3 regions of the Pseudarthrobacter sp. TRD_SC_9 genome follow, and region 2 is predicted to be linked to each of the others. Evidence: riboswitches for the same ligand, from Rfam matches in the RefSeq annotation. Region 2 holds a riboswitch; each other region holds the start of a gene.
The links. Region 2 has a riboswitch for cyclic di-AMP ahead of ACWA13_RS09875 (C40 family peptidase). Riboswitches for the same ligand answer to the same signal wherever they lie in the genome.
Positions count from the first base shown of each region.

Region 1 (6,826 bases), 1.1 Mb from region 2:
GGGCGTGGTGGTGCGGCGGAACTGGCGTATCCGGCGTCATTCGGGAGAGTCCACCACCGGCGCCGCGTCAGTGGCAGCGGGCCCGGTTCCGGCGGAATTATCTGTGGCGCTCCCGGTTCGTGGATACTCCGCTGCGAGCTTCCGGGCCATCTCCATGGCGGCAGCCATGGCCGCCGGCGCCGTGGACTGGCCGGCGCCTGCGGCCTTACCGGCAGCGTAACCGGCAATAAAGGTGGTCAGCGGGGCCGCTGGACGGACGATTGAGTGCGCGGCGATCCCGGCCAGGGACAGGACAGCACTTACGTCAACTTCCACGCCCTCCAGTTCGAAGGCAGCGAGCAGGAACTTGCTCCAGTCCTCAAGAATCTCGTCCTGCATCTTCACCGTCTGCCTCCAAGGTAGCTTCATCCAGGCGCTGGCCGGATCCGTTTGGTGGGTCTGCCCGCTCAATTCCTAAGGCCTCAGCATCAGCCCAGGTATCGACGTCGTCCGTGGAACCCTCGGGGACCGGGACAGTCACCACGTCAAGATTAGCAAGGAGAGCCCGGACCGAGCCGTTCGTGAGTTTTCCGAGCGAGGACATTTCGTCAGCGTTTTTTTGTAGCAGGGCAGTGCTATAAAGGGCGGCAAGCGGCTGGCGACGGCCGTCGGGCGAGACCGCAGCGATGCCCTCGAAGCCTTGCTCTCCGAGTCCCGATCCGGCAGCACAAGCCTTCAGGAGGGCGGGAACGGCCAGGCTCACCAGCGGCATATCGCACGCCAGGACCAAGGTGAAAGCCATGGGATGGCGATTCCGCGAAAGGGCGGCAAGCCCGGCGGCTATGGCAGCTGCTGGCCCACTGAATGGCGGGTCTTCGCGCGCGTGCAACACTTCCGGGGGCAACTGGTCCGCGGGTCCAACTACCACAATCCGCTGCGCTCCCCGAGCGGCGGCAACCGTCCGATCCAGCAGCGCGACGCCATCATAGAGCAACCTGGACTTAGGCACCCCGCCCAGCCGGGCAGAGCGTCCTCCTGCCAAAATCAGGGCATCGTAATCCACCGCCCCAGCGTACCTCCCAGGCTGCCCAACTTCGCCCCGGGTGGCGGTCTATGCCGTGCAGGACGAAGGTGACACCCGAGGGCTGCTGGTCAGGCGGCGTTTTCCGGCAGCAGGAAGGGATCCCATGCCGGTGCAGGCTTTTCCAGCTCCTTGATCTGCCATATGGTGCCCTGTGGAGGTTCCGGGACAAAGCGCAACTTCCAGCCCATTTCCGCCGGGGTGTGATCGCCCTTGGCGTTGTTGCAGCGCAGGCACGCGGCAACCAGGTTCTCCCAGGAGTCAGCCCCGCCACGTGACTTAGGGTGCACGTGGTCAATGGTGTGCGCCGCCTTGCCGCAATAGGCACAGCGGTGTCCGTCGCGGCGAAGCACGCCACGGCGGCTGACCGCCGTCGCCCTGTTGTAGCGGGGACGGATGTAGCGATTGAGCAGGATCACGGAGGGTCTGCCCAGTATTTCCTGTGGTCCGACGACGGGGTCCTCCCCCTCAGCAACCACACTGGCTTTTCCTGTGAGCACAAGCACCAGCGCCCGGCGGAAGGTGATAACCGCCAGCGGTTCATATCCAGCATTCAGAACGAGAGTGCGCATGCACATACCTCTTCACGGCCGCACCCGTCAGGGGCACGAGGGCCGGCTGCCCTCGGCATGTCCGGGCTATGGATCGACAAGTCCAGAGTAAACACCGCAGGCCGTTTAGGGCTAATCGGGCGTCCGGTAAAGACCGTGTCCTGAAGTTAAATGCAGCAGGGACTCCCACCAAAGTGGAAGTCCCTGCCGCATCTCACGGGGAGCTGTTAGCCGTTGACGCGGATGAAAACCGGCCCGGAACCAACGTTGACGCTGAAGAGGACTGTCTGGTTGCCGTTGTAGCCGCCGTGGACAGCCTGGCCGTTTCCAGCGTAGATCGCTACGTGTGCAACGCCCGCGCCACCGTCGGCGTAGTAGATGATGTCGCCCGGCTGGGCCTCGGCTGCGCTGACGGTGCGTCCCAGGGACAGGTAACCGGCCGGCCAGTCGTGGAAGTGGATGCCCACTGCTGCCAGCGAGTTGGTGACGAGCATGGTGCAGTCCTGGTTAACGCCGATCTGCGCGTAGGCGGCGGCCAGGATGGTGGAGTTGAGCCCGGTGGAAGCGGCGGCCGGAGCCGGGGCAGCCGTGGAAGCGGCCACCGCCTGCCGGACCACCGGCGCTGCTGCGACTTCTTTTTCCGGGGCTGCTTCTTCCGGGGCTGCCTTGACCTCAACAGCAGGTGCCGGCTCTTCTTCGACGGGGGCCGGCGTGGTGGTTACTGCAGGCCGCTCAAAGGAGATGGCAATGCTGGAGGCCGCGGTGATGACTGCCGGAACCGATGACCGGACATCCACCGCCGAGGCCGTGGCCGCTTCACGCTGAATACCGGAGTCAGCGGCGTTGGCGGCAACGCCGCTGCTCAAAACAAGGCCGGAGGCCGCTGCAATGACAGCGGCCTGACGGCCCACGCCGCCGGCGTTGTCGCCGACGGTCTTGGCAATGATGGCCAACGCGCTGGTCTTGGTGACCTCCGCGCGGTGCCGTGCAGACGCACTTGATGACATTGGGGATCTCTCTTTCGAATCCTCTAGCCGGTTGGGCGGCACGAGGTTTTGAGCGTGGCGGCGTTTTTGGGGTACGCAGGCAAGCCCCGAACGGGGATTTAGCGGAGGGTGTAGAAGGAGGACGAACCCGTGGCGGCTACTGAATGCAGCAGCGTGCCCTGGGACGGGTTCAGCGCGCTGATCATCATGCCGTTGCCGACGTAGATGCCAACGTGTGCGCCACCGTTCTGCATGACGAGGTCACCCGGCTGCGGGTCGCCCGTGGGGGTCATGGCGTTCCAGGCACCGGTGCGCGGAATGGAGATGCCGGCCTGAGCGTAGACCCACTGGGTAAAGCCGGAGCAGTCCCAGCCGGCGGGAGTGTTGCCACCCCAGACGTAGGGGCTGCCGATGCCGGTGTAGGCAATAGCTGCCAGGCCTGAGGCTGCAGCCGAGGTGGCAACCGGAGCTTCGGGAGCTTTGGTGGTGACTGCGGTAGCGGCAGTGGCGGTAGCGGTAGCGGTGGTTGCCCCTGCTGCTTCGTCGTCTTCGTCGTTGGACCGGGGCTCAATGACTTCAATCACGGGGGCGGCGACGGTGGTGATCACGGGGCGCTCGAACGACACGGTGGCCGTGGGGGCGGCCGTGACAGCCAGTGAAGTCTGGGAAGCCGACTCAAGGGAGGCGGAGACGCCTACCGTGCTGTCTGCTGCGTTGGCCGGAAGGCCGATGCTGAGGATAAGGCCGGAAGCTGCTGCAATAACCGCTGCCTGACGACCTACGGTCCCGGCATTGGCGCTGACGGCCTTCGAAACAGTTCCCATGGGGTTGATGCGCACCGGCTGGGCGCGGTGGCGCGCAAGATTATGGCGTGACGACACGTAAGTAGCCTCTCCCAATGCCTGCGAGGTGAGCTGTCGGATTCGGATGGGAGTTCACCCGGCCGCGCCACTTCCAAGGAAGCTTTGCGACTTAACCCCAAGGCCTTCCAAAGAAGGCCATATTTGGTTCCCCCGTCTCTGCCAGACGATGTCATGCGAACGGACCTTGGGCGGTGGCAGAGTTAGGCAATCCACTCAAGAACGTCAACTTCGGAAAAGTTGACGCGGTTTAGACGGTACAGCAGTTCTTCTTCAATGTCACATTCAGGTCACGGCGTGTTGCAAAGAAACGAGAGCGGTTCATCGTTTGGTTACAGCCAGCCGGCGGGATCGACGACTTCACCGTTGACCTGCACCTCAAAGTGGAGGTGGCAGCCGGTGGAAGCGCCTGTGGTGCCGCTGAAAGCCACGACGTCGCCGCGGCTGACCTTCTGGCCTACCGACGCCTTGAAGGACGACAGGTGGTTGTAGGTGGTCTCCAGGCCGTTGCCGTGGTCCACTACAACACGGTTGCCGCCGCCGTAGGGGTGCCAGCCTGCGAAGGTGACAGTGCCGGTTGCGGCGGCGAGCACTTGGGTGCCGCACTGGGCCGCAAAGTCGGTTCCACGGTGGAAGTCGCCGGTTCCTCCGGTGATCGGGCTGACGCGGTAACCGTAAGGGGAAACCGTGGTCAGTGAGGCCAGCGGGCCAGCCAGGGTGCCCACGGAGGCGGCCGGGGTCACGGCAGCCGCGGCCTGGGCGCTGAGGAGCTGCTTGAGCTTTCCGTCAGGATCGCCCTGCGTAGTGACGGCCGTGCGGCTGAAGTCGACCTGCGCTGCCGATTCCGCGGAAATGTCGGGCTGTGGCGCCGCAACAACGGCGGCAGAAGCACTGGTTGCGGCAATGGGAAGGGTGGAATTGGCGAGTACCGGACTGGTCACGGGGACGGTAATCGTCAGGATCAGGCCCGTGGCGGCCAGCCCGATGCCGGCCTTCTGGCCGATGCCGCTGGCGGCAGCGAAGTCAGTAAGCTGCCGGAACGGGCTCCGGTGGCGGCGCGCTTCCCGTTGCGGGTCCCGGGGACGGTCCGCGAGTGGGACTTCAGCAACCCGTGGCTGCGAAGCGGAGCCGACGGCGCGACGGCGGCCCCTGTAATTCTGCGTGCTCAAGTATTTTCCTCTCTGGAAGCCTGCGAAGTTAGCTGTCGGATTCGGATCAGAGAGTTAGCGACCCGGCCCGCAAAGCAGGTCATCTTGACGCACAGATATCCAGGGGATTCGTTTATCAAAAGGACTGCCGCTGCGGACTTCACCCCAAGGCCGCTCGAAAACGGCCGATTGTGGTTCCCCCGCCCCTGCCAGAAAGGTGACTCGAACTCCCGGTCCGCTGGCAGAGCTAGGCTTTCGGACCAGATAACGCTTAGGTATCGGCGTCGAAGGTTAACTATAGGCGATGAGGCCGGACAGTAACAATTCCGTTATAAACGGAAGGTGCGCTTATCATTTTTTGCCTCGCGCAAGAGACGGCCGAGGTCGCAAGACTAATCAGGAGAGCTTCACAAAGACGTGGGCTGCAACTTCCGGCGGCAATTCGAGGGCGCCTTCGATGCCGGCAACCCGCACGGAGATGTACTCCCCCACGCGCTCCAGGGTGACGTCCGTGCCCGGGCGGATCCCGCCCTCATCCAGTTGCACAAGCAACTCCGGTTCAACCTGGATGGGCTCCGCCAGCCGACAGACCCGCACGGTTGATTCCGGACTGTAACCGGCCATGGCTTCCAGCAGGTTGATCACGCCGTCAGTGAAGGCGGAACCCACTTCGCCGCCGAGTGCCGCCAGGCCCGGGATGGGATTGCCGTACGGCGACTCAGTGGGGTGGTCCAACAGTTCATAGATGCGCTGTTCAACACGCTCACTCATCACGTGCTCCCAGCGGCAGGCCTCGTCATGGACATAGGCCCAATCCAGCCCGATGATGTCCGACAGGAGGCGTTCGGCCAGCCGGTGCTTGCGCATAACCTCTGTGGCACGTTTGCGCCCGGGTTCGGTCAGTTCCAGGTGCCGGTCGCCGGCAACGACCACCAGGCCGTCACGTTCCATGCGCCCGATGGTCTGCGAAACCGTTGGTCCCGAGTGGCGCAGCCGCTCCGCAATGCGGGCGCGAAGTGCCACGATGTTCTCTTCTTCAAGCTCCAAAATGGTCCGAAGATACATCTCCGTGGTATCGATCAGATCCGTCATCCAGCTCAGCTCCTTGAGCGCAGTCCCACGCGTTCGTCCACCGTATCGCGTACTGATAGCGCGTCGCTTATCAGGTCCACAGCTTAGCCTATTTTGAATTACTCCGGATAATCCCGCCGGGTTGTAGCCGGCCGCCAAAAGTCCCCACTGTGACAGCTCCAGTTCCCGGAGGACAGCGTAGTCAGGCAGAATGAAAGCGGCCTCTACAGCAGCCAACACTGACTGTCCCGTCCGACGGCCGCTGCGGCCAAACTGTCCCTACGAATTTGGAGCCCTTGTGAGCGACGCCAGCATCACCATCCCCGCCAATCTCGTGCCACAGGACGGACGTTTCGGCGCCGGCCCGTCCAAGGTACGGGCGGAGCAGCTGGAAGCACTCTCCGCTGCGTCCACCACCATCCTCGGCACTTCGCACCGCCAGGCACCCGTGAAGAATCTCGTGGGTTCGGTCCGGGACGGCCTGTCCGCATTCTTCCGCGCACCTGAGGGCTACGAAGTGGTCCTGGGCGTCGGCGGCTCCACTGCCTTCTGGGATGTCGCAGCGTTTGGCCTGGTGGAGACCAAGGCGCAGCACCTCTCCTTCGGCGAGTTCGGCTCCAAGTTCGCCGCTGCCACCAATAAGGCACCGTTCCTGGCAGAATCCAGCATCATCAAGGCAGATCCCGGAACGCGTCCGGTTGCGGTGGCAGAGGCCGGCGTGGACCTCTACGCTTGGCCGCAGAATGAGACGTCCACCGGCGTTGCCGCTCCTGTCCGCCGCGTCGAGGGTGCCGACGCCGGTTCCCTGGTGGCCATCGACGCTACCTCCGCGGCCGGGGGCCTGGACGTGGACGTCGCCGAAACCGACGTCTACTACTTCGCCCCGCAGAAGAACTTCGCGTCCGACGGCGGCCTGTGGCTCGGCCTCTTCTCCCCCGCCGCTATCGAGCGCGCGGCCCGGATCGAGCAGAGCGACCGCTGGATTCCGGACTTCCTGAACCTGCAGACGGCCATCGACAACTCCCGCCTGAACCAGACCTACAACACTCCGGCGCTGTCCACGCTGGTTACCCTGGACGCCCAGGTCAAGTGGCTTAACGGCAATGGCGGCCTGGACTTCGCCGCGAAGCGCACCGCCGATTCGGCCGGA
Region 1 is NZ_CM143956.1:1,004,408-1,011,233, reverse strand. Features, by position in the region: gene ACWA13_RS04850 (molybdopterin molybdotransferase MoeA) at 1-40, opposite strand, end outside; gene ACWA13_RS04845 (DUF6457 domain-containing protein) at 37-378, opposite strand; gene mobA (molybdenum cofactor guanylyltransferase) at 359-1,042, opposite strand; gene ACWA13_RS04835 (HNH endonuclease) at 1,132-1,632, opposite strand; gene ACWA13_RS04830 (NlpC/P60 family protein) at 1,839-2,618, opposite strand; gene ACWA13_RS04825 (C40 family peptidase) at 2,717-3,421, opposite strand; cyclic di-AMP (ydaO/yuaA leader) riboswitch at 3,483-3,661, opposite strand; gene ACWA13_RS04820 (M23 family metallopeptidase) at 3,790-4,626, opposite strand; cyclic di-AMP (ydaO/yuaA leader) riboswitch at 4,630-4,834, opposite strand; gene ACWA13_RS04815 (metal-dependent transcriptional regulator) at 5,002-5,697, opposite strand; gene serC (phosphoserine transaminase) at 5,975-6,826, shown strand, end outside.
Region 1: linked by a shared signal. The riboswitch ahead of ACWA13_RS04820 (M23 family metallopeptidase) and the one ahead of ACWA13_RS09875 (C40 family peptidase) in region 2 are both predicted to bind cyclic di-AMP.

Region 2 (6,826 bases):
AAGAACAGCAGGTCCACTGGTCCGTGCAGGGTGAGCAGCTCCTCGACCTGGGCGTGGAGGTACTCACGGTAGCGTGCGATGTCCCGGCCGGCCTCACGGGCTTTGAACTCCTCGTCGTCGCGCTGCGGATGGACTCCGTCCACCGGGAATTCCGGATGATGCCAGTCGATGAGTGAGTAATACAAACCAACCCGGAGGCCTTCGGCACGTACGGCATCCATGAAGGGTCCGATTGCGTCAACACCAAACGGCGTCCGGGTGATCTTATAGTCGGTCAGGGCGGTATCCCATAGGCAGAAGCCGTCGTGATGCTTAGCGGTGAGCACCACGTACTTCATGCCCGCCAGCCGGGCCTGCCTGGCCCACTCCCTGGGGTCGTAGCGATCCGGGTCAAAGTGCGTGAAGTACTTCCGGTACTGCTCGTCGCTCAGGCGTTCGCGGTTCTTGAGCCACTCGTGCCTGGCTCCCAGAGAGTACAGTCCCCAGTGCACGAACATCCCTAACCGGTCCTGCACAAACCATGCGGGATCGGGGGAGACAGTAACTTCGGCGGTCATGAATCTCCTCGCGTTGTGCTGATGCAGGGTTCGGTCAGGGCGCGCGCACAGCCGCAGCGTCACTTTGAACGGTAGGGGAGGTGCTGTCAGGGGTCAAGCATTGATCAGATGAATCTGCAGGAAGCGTCATCCCGTATGTGAATCGGTGGCAGCACCGCGGTGAAACAGCCCGGTCAGAGGTCAGATGTAGTGGTTGACTGCCCAAATGGGGTGCAGACTCGGTTGCATGCGCGAACTCATTGTCCTCGGCACTGCCTCCCAGGTGCCCACCCGGACCCGCAACCACAACGGCTACCTGCTTCGCTGGGACGGCGAAGGCCTGCTGTTTGATCCTGGGGAGGGCACGCAGCGGCAAATGATCCACGCCGGCGTTTCGGCATCCCGGGTAACGCGGATCTGCCTCACGCATGTTCACGGTGATCATTGTTATGGCCTGCCGGGCGTACTCTCGCGCATGGTGCTCGACGGCGTCACGCACCCCGTGCACCTGCACTATCCGGCGTCGGGCGAAGACGTAGTCCGTGCGCTGGTGTCGGTCGCGACCCCGGGCCTTGACCTGAGGTTCCACCCGCATGGGGGCGCCGGGGCCATTGCCGATGACCTCGAGGTCCGGCCGCTGAAGCACCGTATCGAGACCTACGGCTACCGGCTTACGGAACCTGACGGCCGGACCCTGCTGCCCGAACGGCTTGCTGCTGCAGGAATCAGGGGACACGACGTCGGACGCCTGCAGCGTGAAGGCCGCGTTGCCGGCGTGCTGCTGGAGGATGTCAGCATTCCGCGTCCCGGTCAAAGCTTCGCCTTCGTGATGGATACAGCCGAATGTCAGGGAGCCGAAGAACTGGCACAAGGCGCTGACCTGCTGGTAGCCGAATCGACTTTCAGTGACGAGGATGTGGCGCTCGCCGACGAGTACCGCCATCTCACCGCCGGGCAAGCGGGCAAGCTGGCGAACGCAGGTGGCGTCCGGACCCTCGCCCTCACCCACTTCTCCTCGCGCTACGGCGACGACACCGCCCTGCTGGCAGGGCAGGCCGCTGCCCGCGCCGGATCCGCCGAGGTGATCGCGGCGAAGGACCTGGACAGAATCAGGTTTCCAAAGCGCCGTAGCCTGCGATGACGGAAGCGCTGCCTGCAGCCGGAGGGAGCGGGCACTAAAAAACTCCGGCCCCACGCTTTCTTTCAAAAGCGTGGGGCCGGAGCCGGTAGCGCTAGAAGATACTGCGCAGGATGTTACGGAACGCGTACGAAGGAAGCTCCGCTGAGCCAGCTGATGGAGTGAACCTCGGTACGGTTGCCGTCAACGCCGCCGCTGACAACCTGGCCATCGCCGGCGTAGATTCCCACGTGACCGGCAGTGATGACCAAGTCACCGGGAGCCGGGGTGGAAACAACGCTGCCGAAGGCGAAGAAGTGGGAGGGAGCGATGTCACCGACGCTGATGCCTACGGAACGGAGGGCTTTTTCAACCATCGCGGTGCAGTCCTGGTAGGTGCCGATCTGGCCGTATGCATGTGCCAGCAGGGCAGCTCCGGTACCGGTACCGGTGGAAGCAGCCGTGGAGGACATGGCGGTCAGGTTGACCGGTGAGGCGGCAGGTGCCGGGGCAGGTGCGGGAGCGGTGGTTGCAGCCACGGTTACCGCGGGCGCCGGCGCTGCTGCTACGGTGCCTGCGCCGGGGATCTGGATTTGGTCGCCGGGGTAGATGACCGAAGCCATTCCCAGGTTGTTGACAGCCAGAACATCGGCAAGGCTAACGCCGTAGGCTGCGGAAATTGCGCCGAGGGTGTCGCCGGAAACAACCGTGTGCACGTTGGCGGTTGCTGCGGCCGGTGCCACGGTCACGGGTGCCGGGGCGGCAGTTGCCGTCGTCTGGACGGTGCCTGCGGACTCAGAGCTGTTAACGCTGGCCTGGGCAGGGGCGCCTACGCCGAAGACCAGACCGGAAGCCGCGGCAACTGCCAGGGCAGGACGGCCGACGGTCAGGGCGTGTGATTTTGCCGTGTAGCTGAGGCCTGCAAGGGCGACAGAACCGGCGGGGGTTGCCCGGTGACGGGCGGTGGTTGCGTTTTTAGACACGGTTGATTGCCTCTCCTATGCCTGCGGGGTGAGCTGTCGGGTTCGGGTTGGAGATACCCGGCCGGTGCTCTATGCGAACTAGAGCGTTACCGGCTTAACCCCAAGGCTTCATTGTGAAGCCGTGAAAACTTGGTTCCCCCGTCCCTGCCATCATCAAGCGAAGGGGTCCCGGATCCAGCGGCAGGGCTCGGCATGCTGGAGGGAATGTCCCGAGTTGGGCGGGACACCCATCGACAATACCTTCTTCTCGTCTGAAAGTCACAATCTGGTAACAAGCTGGGAGTGTTCAGTGAGTCGCATGGGTAAGCTGAGGAAACTATGTGCCTTTTCGTTACCACAGCCAGTGCCTACAGGCAGGACTCGTGGCACTTGCCCTCGTGGGTGCCGAGCGATGCCGTCAGCGGTCCTGAGGGCTGATTGGGAGGTTGACGTGCAGGGCCTAATAGAGCAGGCTGCAGGATTCATAGACCGCACCCTGCATAACGAGGGCGCCTCGTACAGGGTGGATGACGTCGAATCCCGGCTGGGTGGCGTCCTGGCCTCTTATGGTTCCTCTATTGGCGCAGTCCGTGGCACTGTTCGCGACGCGCTGAACAAGTTCAGGGAGTTGGACCACGACGGCGTCACCATGCTGGCATCCGCCCTCTGGGGACGTCCCCGGCCGGGAAGCAAGCCAGTATTTGAAAGGCGTCTCGCCGCCGTGGTTCTCCTGCAATCGCGGGTGGGTCTTCTTCGGCATTCGGACTTGACCAGGATCGAAGGCCTCCTGCGTTCTGCCGAAACTCAGGAGCTTGCCGGGCCGCTGGTCAACGACGTCACCCTGCCGCTGCTGGCCGCGCTGAGCGGGCGGAACCGGCGGAAGGCCGACGTCGTTATTGCCCGCTGGGGCCAGGATGCAGACCCGCGACTGCGCCAGGCTGCCCTGCTGGCGAAATCGTCGGATCCACCCTAAGTCCTTTATGGTGTCGGGTTGCCACCGTTGACGTTTAGTGTTTCGCCCACCACATAGCTTGATTCGGCCGACGCCAGAAACACGTAGGCCGGCGCCAGCTCTGCCGGCTGTCCGGCGCGGCCCAGCGGCGTGGACTGGCCAAACTCAGGCAGCTTTTCCTTGGGCTGGCCGCTGCTGACCTGCAGCGGCGTCCAGATGGGTCCGGGAGCCACCGCGTTGACCCGGATGCCCTTCGGTGCCAGCTGCTGCGCGAGGCCCTTGGTGAAGTTGTTGATGCTGGCCTTGGTGGTGGCGTAGTCAATCAACGTAGGTGACGGGTTGTAGGCCTGGATCGACGTGGTGTTGATGATGGTGGAACCGGCCGGCATGTGCTTGACGGCCTCCTTGGTCAGCCAGAACATCGCGTAGACGTTGGTCTTCATGGTGTGGTCGAACTGCTCGTCGGTGATGCCACCAATCTCCTCCTGAGCGACCTGCTTTCCCGCATTGTTGACCAGGATGTCCACGCCGCCGAGGACCGCAATTGCGGTGTCCACCAGTTCGCGGCAGGTGGCCTGGTCCTTCAGGTCACCGGGTACCTTGACTGCTTTCCGGCCAGCGGCCTCGATGATGCCCGCGATCCGTGCCGCGTCCTCTTCTTCCTCCGGAAGGTAGGACAGTACGACGTCGGCACCCTCCCTTGCGAATGCGATGGCAGTGGCCGCGCCGATTCCCGAGTCAGCTCCGGTCACTATCGCTTTCCGGCCGTCAAGCCTGCCGGTGCCGCGGTACGTTTCCTCACCCAGATCAGCTTTGGGCGTCAGTTCCGCATCAAGGCCGGGCTCCGGCTGGTGCTGTTTGGGCGGGGAAATCTCCGGGTAGGCGGTCACGGGGTTCCGGAAGGTGTACTGGTCCGTCATGGTCGCTCCTCTTGAGTGGCTGGACTCTGCACCTGCAGACAATGGCAACTGCAGACATTGGCAACTGCAAACAATGCTAAGCATGCTTACGTTCCTAGCCTAGGGGTGGCCGGGCGTTTATGCCAAGCCGGACCCACGTACGGATGCGGCCTGTCAGACTTGGAGGATGAACCAGGACACAGCAGCCACTTCTGAAGCGCGGTCTGCCAGGGCGCTGCATGCCCAGGCGCTGTCTTCAGAGGCTCCGCACAGTATCAGGAGCAAGCCCCGGGACGCGGGCGACGCCTGGGTGGAGGGTGACCGCGGCAGGTTCTGGGGGCGCTTCGGGGCTGCTGGAGTGCTGGCGTACGATCCTGCCAAGGGCGTGCTGCTGCAGCATCGCGCGGTCTGGAGCCACAATGGCGGAACCTGGGGACTGCCAGGCGGTGCCCTGCATCAGGACGAGGATGCTGTGACCGGCGCGCTGCGGGAGGCCTCTGAGGAAGCGGCTGTGCCTTCGGACGGCGTCGAAGTCCTTTTCACGTCGGCCCTGGACCTGGGCTACTGGTCCTACAGCACGGTGGTGGTGAAGGTGACCAAACCCTTCGATCCGGTGATCAGCGATCCGGAAAGCATTGAGCTGCGGTGGGTTCCGGTGGCGGAGGTCGCCGCCCTGGACCTGCATCCGGGCTTCGCCGCGGCCTGGAACGGACTGAGCGCCAGGATGCTGGCACTGGCCGGTCAGTAGCCGTATTCGGCGGTGACCAGGATAGGGAGGTGGTCTGACTTCCCCCGCGGCATCGTCTGCACGCTGGTGATGTTCAGCCCCACGGAAGTCGCGAAGTCAAAGTGACCTTTGAAGACCTTGTAGCGGGTGTAGGTCCGCTTGTCACTCAGTGACAAGGCATAGCCCGAGTTCTTCATGTGGGTGTCCAGCTTTTTGGTGAAGAAGGGGTAGTTGAAGTCGCCCACCATCAGCGTCATCAGGCCGCTTCCCATGGTGAGCAGTTCCGCATGCGCGGCGTGGATCTGCTTGCGGCGGAGCGAGTTTGACGCCGTCAGCGGGGCGGCGTGGAATGAGCCAATCACCAGATGGTGGTCTGTTTCGTTGTCCACCACGCGGGTGCCGATCAGCCGCTCGTGGGCGGGGGCCAGGATCCTGTCATGAAAGGACTTATGCAGGGCAAAGGACTGGGTGCTGACAGCCGTGAAGCGGTCTTCGCGGTAGTAGATGGCCAGTCCCAGGCGGTTGGTCTTCGTGGTGTCCGCGAGCTTCAACGGCCCAAGGGTTGGGGGCAGGTCTTTGGAATCGCACTCCTGCAGGCACATGGCATCCACGCCGAATTCGGTGGCCAGATGCAACAGTTCGCTGCTGGCCGCGTGCTTGCGGAGGTTGTAGCTGATGACGCGCATAAGGAACCACTTCCTCCAAAGGTTGATGTCACGAACAGGCAACGAGTCTAACCATAACGGCTGTCCGCAAGCTTTCTGGCGGGAGTGCCGGTACAAGGCGATAAAGTGAATTCCAGACTTGCTTGACGCCATTGAAAGGGCTTTTTCCGTTGACTGCTGATCTATCGGGCCTTGCTGAAGGCGATCACTACTACAAGTCGCTGGGCGAGGGCCGCTACCGGTCAACGATCCACGCCCAAGGTGCCTGGAACGACCACGAGCAGCATATGGCCCCCGCCTCGGGAATCATGGCGCACGCCTTGGAGAACTTTCAGCCCCGGCCGGAATTGCGCATGGCCAGGCTCAGCTACGAGATCCTGGGCCTGATTCCGGGCGGTGAATTCCAAGTCACCACCACACTGCTGCGTCCGGGAAAGACCATCGAACTGGTGCAGGCGGAGCTCACAGCCAACGGCCGCACGGCTATCCGTGCCACCGCCTGGCGGATGCTGACTTCGGATACGTCGGAAGTGGCCGCCGTCGAGGATCGCCCCATCCCCGGCCCCCACGACTGCAAACCCTATGACGCCGCGACCATCTGGCCCGGCGGCTACATCCGTTCGCTGGAATTCCGGGTGGCGGACGGACACCGCCCCGGCGCGGGCACCGTCTGGCTGACTACGCCATACCCGTTGACCGACGACGGTACGCCCAGCGATCTCGCCCGGCTGGTCGGGCTCGTGGACACTGCCAACGGCATTGCCACCCGGGTGCCGCCAGGCAAGGGCAGCTATGCGTTCCCTAATCTGGACCTGCAGATCCACATGTACCGCAAGCCCGCGGGCGAGTGGCTGGGGCTGGAAAACAAAGTGTCGTTCGGCTCGGACGGAATCGGGCTTACTTCCAGCGTGCTGCACGATCTCCAGGGACCCTTCGGGCGCGCCGAACAGATCCTGACGTTGCGGAAG
Region 2 is NZ_CM143956.1:2,113,901-2,120,726, reverse strand. Features, by position in the region: gene ACWA13_RS09885 (alpha-L-fucosidase) at 1-557, opposite strand, end outside; gene ACWA13_RS09880 (ribonuclease Z) at 784-1,677, shown strand; gene ACWA13_RS09875 (C40 family peptidase) at 1,791-2,636, opposite strand; cyclic di-AMP (ydaO/yuaA leader) riboswitch at 2,640-2,806, opposite strand; gene ACWA13_RS09870 (DNA alkylation repair protein) at 3,067-3,588, shown strand; gene ACWA13_RS09865 (glucose 1-dehydrogenase) at 3,594-4,487, opposite strand; gene ACWA13_RS09860 (NUDIX domain-containing protein) at 4,654-5,214, shown strand; gene ACWA13_RS09855 (endonuclease/exonuclease/phosphatase family protein) at 5,208-5,879, opposite strand; gene ACWA13_RS09850 (thioesterase family protein) at 6,029-6,826, shown strand, end outside.

Region 3 (6,826 bases), 1.3 Mb from region 2:
CTTTCGACGAGGGGGCTGTTGGGCTGGCATTCATAGCTTACCGAGGGCTCCGTCTTGACCCCCGGCACAATGACGGCGATGGCATCGCACCCCTGCCCCTGCTACCGGGTTTCACCGGCCTTCGTGAGATCAGTCCATTTACTCCTGCGAGGCGCTAACCAGGACTGAATCTTCCGCTTTTTCGGCCTTGGGGTTGTCGGCGAGTTTTAACCAAACGACTCCGCCGATGATCACGGCAAGCCAAAAGGCACGGGTCGGGGTGAGTGTTTCGTTGAAGAAGATCGGGCCGAGGACGGCGGCGCCGACCGAGCCAATGCCGGCCCATACGGCGTAGCCGATCCCCACGTCGATCTTCTTGAGGGCAAGGCTGAGGCAAAACAGGGTCGCAAGGAAGAACGCGAGGGCGGAGATTGACCAGCCCGGGACGCTGAACCCTTGGCTGCCGCCGACGCTTAGTGCGTAGCCGACTTCGAATACGCCGGCCACGAGCAAGACGAGCCAGGCCCCGGTGTTCCTGCTGTCGATGACGGGTGTTGCCCTCATTGTTCTGTCCGTTCTAGAAGAGTGGAAGGAAAAGTGGATGTTCCGATGCGGGGTGCGGGCACCGTGTGTGGAGTCTCACGTGGCTCCACTGAGCTGGAGTCCGACGACACCGATGATGACGATTCCGATGCCGGCTCCCTGGCGCCAGTTCAAGCGCTGACCGAAGAGCAAACCGCCGAGAATGGTGATGCCGACCCCGGCGACCGAAACCCAGAGCGCGTAACCGACGCCGACATCGAAGGTCAGGAGCGCCAGGCTGAGGAAATAAGTGGCGACTGCGCCACTGACGAGTGTGGTGATGGTCCACCACAAGCGGGTGAAGCCATGTGCCTTGCTCGCTGCGAGGGCGACGGCAATCTCGAAGATCACGGCGATACCCAGGTAGATCCAACTCATGATGTTCTCCTTTTTGTTGGTGTTGCGAGGTAGGTACGGGCGATCGCATCTGGTCCCGCTTTCGAGGACGCGGATGGCAATTTACTGCATGTACATGCATGTAAGTAGAGATGGCTTTTTCGAATCGTTTTGCTGGTGAAGCCTATGGCGAGGTGAGGGCACCGATATCACGCAGTGCCCCACTGAGCTGGTGTGCATCGAGTTCCGGAAAGTGCACAGTAATGTTGCTGAGAAGCTCACGCACCCGATCCTCGTACACGCCGCGCACCTCTCGGAGCAGCGCTTCCCCAGGCTCGGTTATGACGGCGTAGACTCCACGCGCGTCGTCGGGGCAGGCGTCGCGGTACGTCAGGTTCTTTTTCTCCAGGCGGCTCACCAGGCGTGTGGTAGAACTCTGGTTCAGACCTATCTGCTGGGCGAGCTCGTTGACGCGCAACTCTTTGTCGGAGGCATGGGCGATATGCGCGAGCGCACGGTAGTCCGTCAGGCCGATTCCATGGGTATCCGTGAGCCACTTGCCTAGACTCGCGTCCACTGCGGAGGCGAATACGGCAACCCGAGACCAAGCCGCACTGATGTCCCCGGACCCCGAGGGGTCACTTTCTTCAGATATCTGCATGTGCATACAGATAACTTACCGCAGCCGCACCCGCACGGCAAACACTTGTCCGAAAGCCTCCGTCGCGACTCCCCCGACGGCCCGTTCGCCGCGAGGAGTGGCTCAGCAAGAGGAGGGGCGGGCGGCCCATCATCCAACCGAGCGGAAATCGAGCGGAAACCCGGCGCCCCCTCGTGATCTCCGTTACCAAAACGTGACTAAGGTGGCAAACCCCTGTACCGTGGATGGGGTGTGGCCACCGTTCCGGCTGCATGACCGGGTGAATGCCGAGCTCTGCCGCCACCCGGATTCCTCATGATCAGGCAGAGGCGGGGAACCCACAGTCCCGGGCACGAGTCGCCCTAGGGGTGAAGCCATCGCGTGATTGTTCCGCGTGGCCGGATGACCTCATCCGAATCCGACAGCTAACTCCGCAGGCGTTGAGAGGCTAAATCATCATGACTGATTACCAGGATCACGCGCGCGTGAAAAACGGTACGGAGCAGGCCCATGGCCGGCGCCGCACCGCTGAATCAACCGCCGTTCCCACAAGTTCCATCCGCACTGTCCGCAGCCGAGTTGTTGACTCGGCGCATCCGGTACCCAGCCGCCGCACAGCCGTTCTGGGCGTAGTCCGGCGCGCTGCCGTGGTGACGGCGTCCTGCGCCCTGCTCATCGGCGCTGCCGCTGCCGGTCAGGCTGGCAGTAATCCGATGGCACCGGCGTCCGTTGTCCAGGCTGTCTTGCCGGAGTCGGCGGCGAACTCCACTCCCGCCGAGGCGCTTGCTTCAGCAGCGGCGGAGCAGTCCGCGATGAAAGCGGATCCGGTACCGGCGCCTGCGCCTTCCCCGGAGGCGCCTGTTGAACCGGCTCCGGCCGCTGCACCGGCAGAACCTGCTCCCGCTCCGGCACCCGTAGAGCCAGCGCCCGTGGCGCCCGCTCCCGCTGCTGCGCCCGAACCTGTTGCCGTCAACGACCCCGCTGGTGCCCAGGCCTACGCGCTGAGCCAACTGGGTTCCTACGGCTGGGGCGCCGGCCAGATGCCGTGCCTGACCACGCTCTGGACCAAGGAATCGGACTGGACTACTACCGCCACCAACCCCACCAGCGGCGCTTACGGAATCGTCCAGTCACTGCCGGCCGAAAAAATGGCAAGCGCCGGTGCTGACTACCTCACCAACTACCGCACCCAGATCAACTGGGGCCTGAACTACATCCAGGAGCGCTACCAGTCCCCGTGCGGCGCCTTGAACTTCCACCTTGCCAACAACTGGTACTAAAAGTCCTCACGCTCTTTAGCAAGGCGGGGAAGAACTGGCGGGTTCTACCCCGCGTCCCGGTATGGCATGTACTGGACAGACCACTGATTGCCGTCGGGATCGGCAAAGTACACAAAGTGTCCCCAGTCAAGGATCTCCACGTCGCTGACGTCCACGCCCTTCTCCGTGAGGTGCCGGTGCGCTTCATGGATATCGCTCACCACCAACTGGAGATTGGGGGCGGTGCCCGGAAGTGCGTCGCTGATGCCTTCACCGATCGCGATGGAACAGGCTGAGCCGGGCGGCGTCAGCTGCACGAACCGCAAGGTGTCGCTCACTCGGTGGTCATGGTCCGCGTTGAATCCCACTTTGTTGACATAAAAGTCCTTGGCCGCATCGACGTCGGACACGGGCACAAACGCAAGTTCAAGTTTCCATTCCATTCGGACAGGCTAGCCCTGGGGCCGGACAGACGGAAGGGCCGGTTCAATTTGAAGCCGGCCCTTACGTCTATCCAAAGCGGATCTTAGCCCGCTACGCCGTAGAGCCTGTCGCCGGCGTCGCCCAGACCGGGAACAATGTAGGACTTCTCGTTGAGTTTCTCGTCAATGGACGCAAGCACAATGGTCACGTTGGCGTCGGCCAGCTCTTCTTCCAGCTTGGCCAGGCCTTCCGGCGCTGCCAGCAGGCAGATGCACGTAACGTCCGAGGCGCCGCGGCGGAAGAGGAACTTGATGGCTTCGCGCAGGGTCCCGCCGGTGGCAAGCATGGGGTCCAGCACGAAGATCTGCCGGTCCGTGAGGTCCTCCGGGAGGCGCTCGGCATAGGTGATGATGTCCAGGGTTTCCTCGTCCCGGGCCATGCCCAGGAAGCCGACCTCCGCGGTGGGAACCAGCTTGGTCATGCCCTCGAGCATGCCCAGACCGGCGCGCAGGATGGGAACCACCAGCGGCGTGGGCTTAGTGAACGCGGTGCCGATAGTGGTGGCAACGGGCGTTTCAATGGTGACGTCCTGGGTACGGACATCGCGCGTGGCCTCATAGGCCAGGAGCGTTACCAGTTCCTCGGTCAGCTGCCGGAAGACCGGCGACGGGGTGTTTTTGTCGCGGAGAACGGTGAGTTTGTGGGCGACCAGCGGGTGGTCCACGACGAGTGTGCGCATGAGGTCAAAACTATCATCCGGTCACTGAGGATTTTATTGCCGGCTGGGTCCGCCGGGCCGGCCGGAGTCCTCCGCATTGTGCGTGATCTCTTCCTTCACCACGTCCCGTACTATAGGCCTGTCGAACGACGGGGCCGGGCCCACGTGCTCGCGGCGGGCGATGGCGTAAAAGAGCCGGTGTGCCAGAATCACTATCCCCAGCCACGCGAGCCCCAACAGCCAGGCGGCCACGACGTCGGTCAGCCAGTGATGGCCCAGGTACACCCTGCTGAGACCCATTGCGATGATAAACAGCGAGCCTGCCGTGATGGCGGTGATCCTGGCCCAGAGGATATCGAACTGGAGGCACATCACGTAGACCAGCACGCCGATTACCACCGTGGTGTTGAGGGTGTGCCCGCTGGGAAACGAGGGTGAGGTTTCAAACGGCGGGACGGCGTCGATATGGTCCGGACGGGTCCTGCCTACCAATCCCTTACCCACGGTGGTGGCCGTGGTGGACACGGCGGCGGCGCCAGCCACCAGGATTAACGGACGCCAGTTGCGGCCCAGATACATCAGCCAGACGGTGAGGACGGACGCGAGGATGGGCATACCGATCCCGCCGCCGACGTTGGTAAACGCCGTCATGGCGGCATCAAGTTGGGGGGTCCGCAGGCTCTGCGCGTACTGGAGCGCGGGGATATCCAGGGAGGCCAGCCCTTCCTCATCCACTACGCTCTCGTAGACCTCCGCCCCGGCCAGGGCCAGGACAATCACCAGGAAGCCGCCCACCGCCATGGTGATCCACAGGGCCGCATATGGTTTGTACCAGGTAAGCAGCCGGTCCTTTATCGAGTCCATCATTCCCCTCCGGGTCTCAGGCCAATCGGCAACCGGGTAAATATCGAAACTATCATTGAGCCATGTTCGCGGCAGAAAATTCTTTTCCGGCTGATGCTATGGTCCCGGCCGAGGCGCAGCGCTTTGCCTGGATGGAGCTGGCGTTGGCGGAAGCCCGCCGGGCCCTGGAGACGGACGACGTGCCCATCGGCGCCGTCGTAGTAGGCCCTGACGGCACCATCCTTGGCTCCGGCCGCAATGAACGCGAGGCATCCGGGGATCCGACGGCGCACGCGGAGGTGATTGCCATCCGGCAGGCTGCCGCCCGGTTGCGCGTGTCCGGTCCAAGCGGAGGCGACGGGTGGCGGCTGGCCGACTGCACGTTGGTGGTCACCCTGGAACCCTGTGCCATGTGTGCCGGCGCGACAGTGCTGGCCCGGATTCCGCGCGTAGTGTTCGGCGCCTGGGACGAGAAAGCAGGAGCGGCCGGCTCGGTGTTTGACGTGCTCCGCGAGCGCAGGCTCAACCACTGGGTGGAAGTGTACGCGGGCGTGCGCGAGGACGAATGCGGGGCCCTGCTGCGGGACTTTTTCGCCGGGCATCGGGTCTAACTGCTTCCCCGCCTGCCAACCTGCGCCGGCGCCACGGCGGCAAGGACGGCCTGGGCGGTTTGGTCCCAGCCGGGCAACCGGCCGCGCGATTCCAGCGCTGCCGCCCGCCACGACTCCTGCACCTCCGGTTTGGTCAGCCAGCGGTTGAGGGCAGCCGCCAGCGGTGCCGGGTCCTCTTCCCCGCCTATTGCTTCGTTAAGTCCGACGGCGGCACCCGGGATGGGTGCGCCGTCGGAGGTTCCCAGCGTGAGGGCTTCTTCCGCGCCAGTTCCCGCGCGGACGATCACGGGGATGCCGCGGGCGAGGGACTCGGTGACCGCCATGCCGAAGGTTTCACTGCGGGACACCAGCAGGCTGAGGTTGCTGCGCTGCCATTGGGCGGCCAGGGCGTCCCCGGTGAGCTCGCCAGTCATGCTGATCCTGTCCCCCAGCCCCAGCCGCCGGACCTCGTGCCCTATGGCCGAGGCGTACTCCGGATCCGTCTCCGTCGAGCCCACCAGGGACGCCGTCCACGGTAGGTCTGCGAGCAATCCCAGCGCCCGGACTATGAGGAGCTGCGCCTTGTTGGGCCGCAGCGCGGCAATCACGGTGAGGTGCGGCGGCGTCGACCCTTCCGCAACAGGGCCCGGGTGTGTGCCTGGCACCGCCACCACCGGCTGCAGGCCGTACAGTTCCTGCACCTCCCGGGCGGCCGTCGCACTCGGGCAGGTGACGCCGGCCGCGGCCGCGAGCGCCCGCCGTTCGCGGGGCAGATCCTCGCGCAGCGGCATGTGCAGCAGCACCCAGGGAGCCCGGCGTGCGAGCGCCGCATACTCCAGTTCGTCAGGGCAGGCGGAGGCGATCAGCCCGTCCACGAGGGTGACCGGGACTGCCTCGCCGCTGTCCTCATTCCACGCGCCGAGCAACCCGGCCACCCGGCGTCGTTCCTCCGCGCTGGGGGCCGGCCAGCCGCCGTCGACAGGCACCACCTCAACCCGGGCACCCAGTCTTGCCAGTGCCTCGGCGAGGCTGGCGTTATAGATGTTGCCGCCGGAGGAATGCCGGATATTCCCGGGAATCAGCAGGCACAGGGGCGGAAGGGCGACGATGTCAGGCCCCCGGAAGGTCCATGCTGTAGCTGGCCCAGGCGTCCGGGTTTTCGCGCAGGGTGACGTCGAGGCCCGCCAGTGCGGGGCCGTCCACGGCGTCTTCCAGCCGGGCAGCCACCTTACGGGCGATATATTCTGCCAGCGCTTCCGTGGTGCTCAGTTTGCCGGCAAAGTCCGGGTGTTCGTCCAGGTTCTGGTAGTTCAGGCCTTCCAGCACCTCGTCAATGATGGCCCCGGCTTCGCCGATGTCCAGCACAATCGCGTTTTCGGTCAAAGTACGACGGCGGAAGGTCACCTCTGCCACGAACGTCGCCCCGTGCAGGCCCTGGGCAGGTCCGAAGACGAGG
Region 3 is NZ_CM143956.1:782,949-789,774, reverse strand. Features, by position in the region: gene ACWA13_RS03790 (DMT family transporter) at 139-543, opposite strand; gene ACWA13_RS03785 (DMT family transporter) at 619-939, opposite strand; gene ACWA13_RS03780 (MarR family winged helix-turn-helix transcriptional regulator) at 1,082-1,564, opposite strand; cyclic di-AMP (ydaO/yuaA leader) riboswitch at 1,813-1,991, shown strand; gene ACWA13_RS03775 (aggregation-promoting factor C-terminal-like domain-containing protein) at 1,996-2,817, shown strand; gene ACWA13_RS03770 (glyoxalase superfamily protein) at 2,862-3,239, opposite strand; gene upp (uracil phosphoribosyltransferase) at 3,323-3,958, opposite strand; gene ACWA13_RS03760 (phosphatase PAP2 family protein) at 3,992-4,804, opposite strand; gene tadA (tRNA adenosine(34) deaminase TadA) at 4,900-5,391, shown strand; gene ACWA13_RS03750 (glycosyltransferase family 4 protein) at 5,388-6,359, opposite strand; gene ACWA13_RS03745 (6-pyruvoyl trahydropterin synthase family protein) at 6,481-6,826, opposite strand, start outside.
Region 3: linked by a shared signal. The riboswitch ahead of ACWA13_RS03775 (aggregation-promoting factor C-terminal-like domain-containing protein) and the one ahead of ACWA13_RS09875 (C40 family peptidase) in region 2 are both predicted to bind cyclic di-AMP.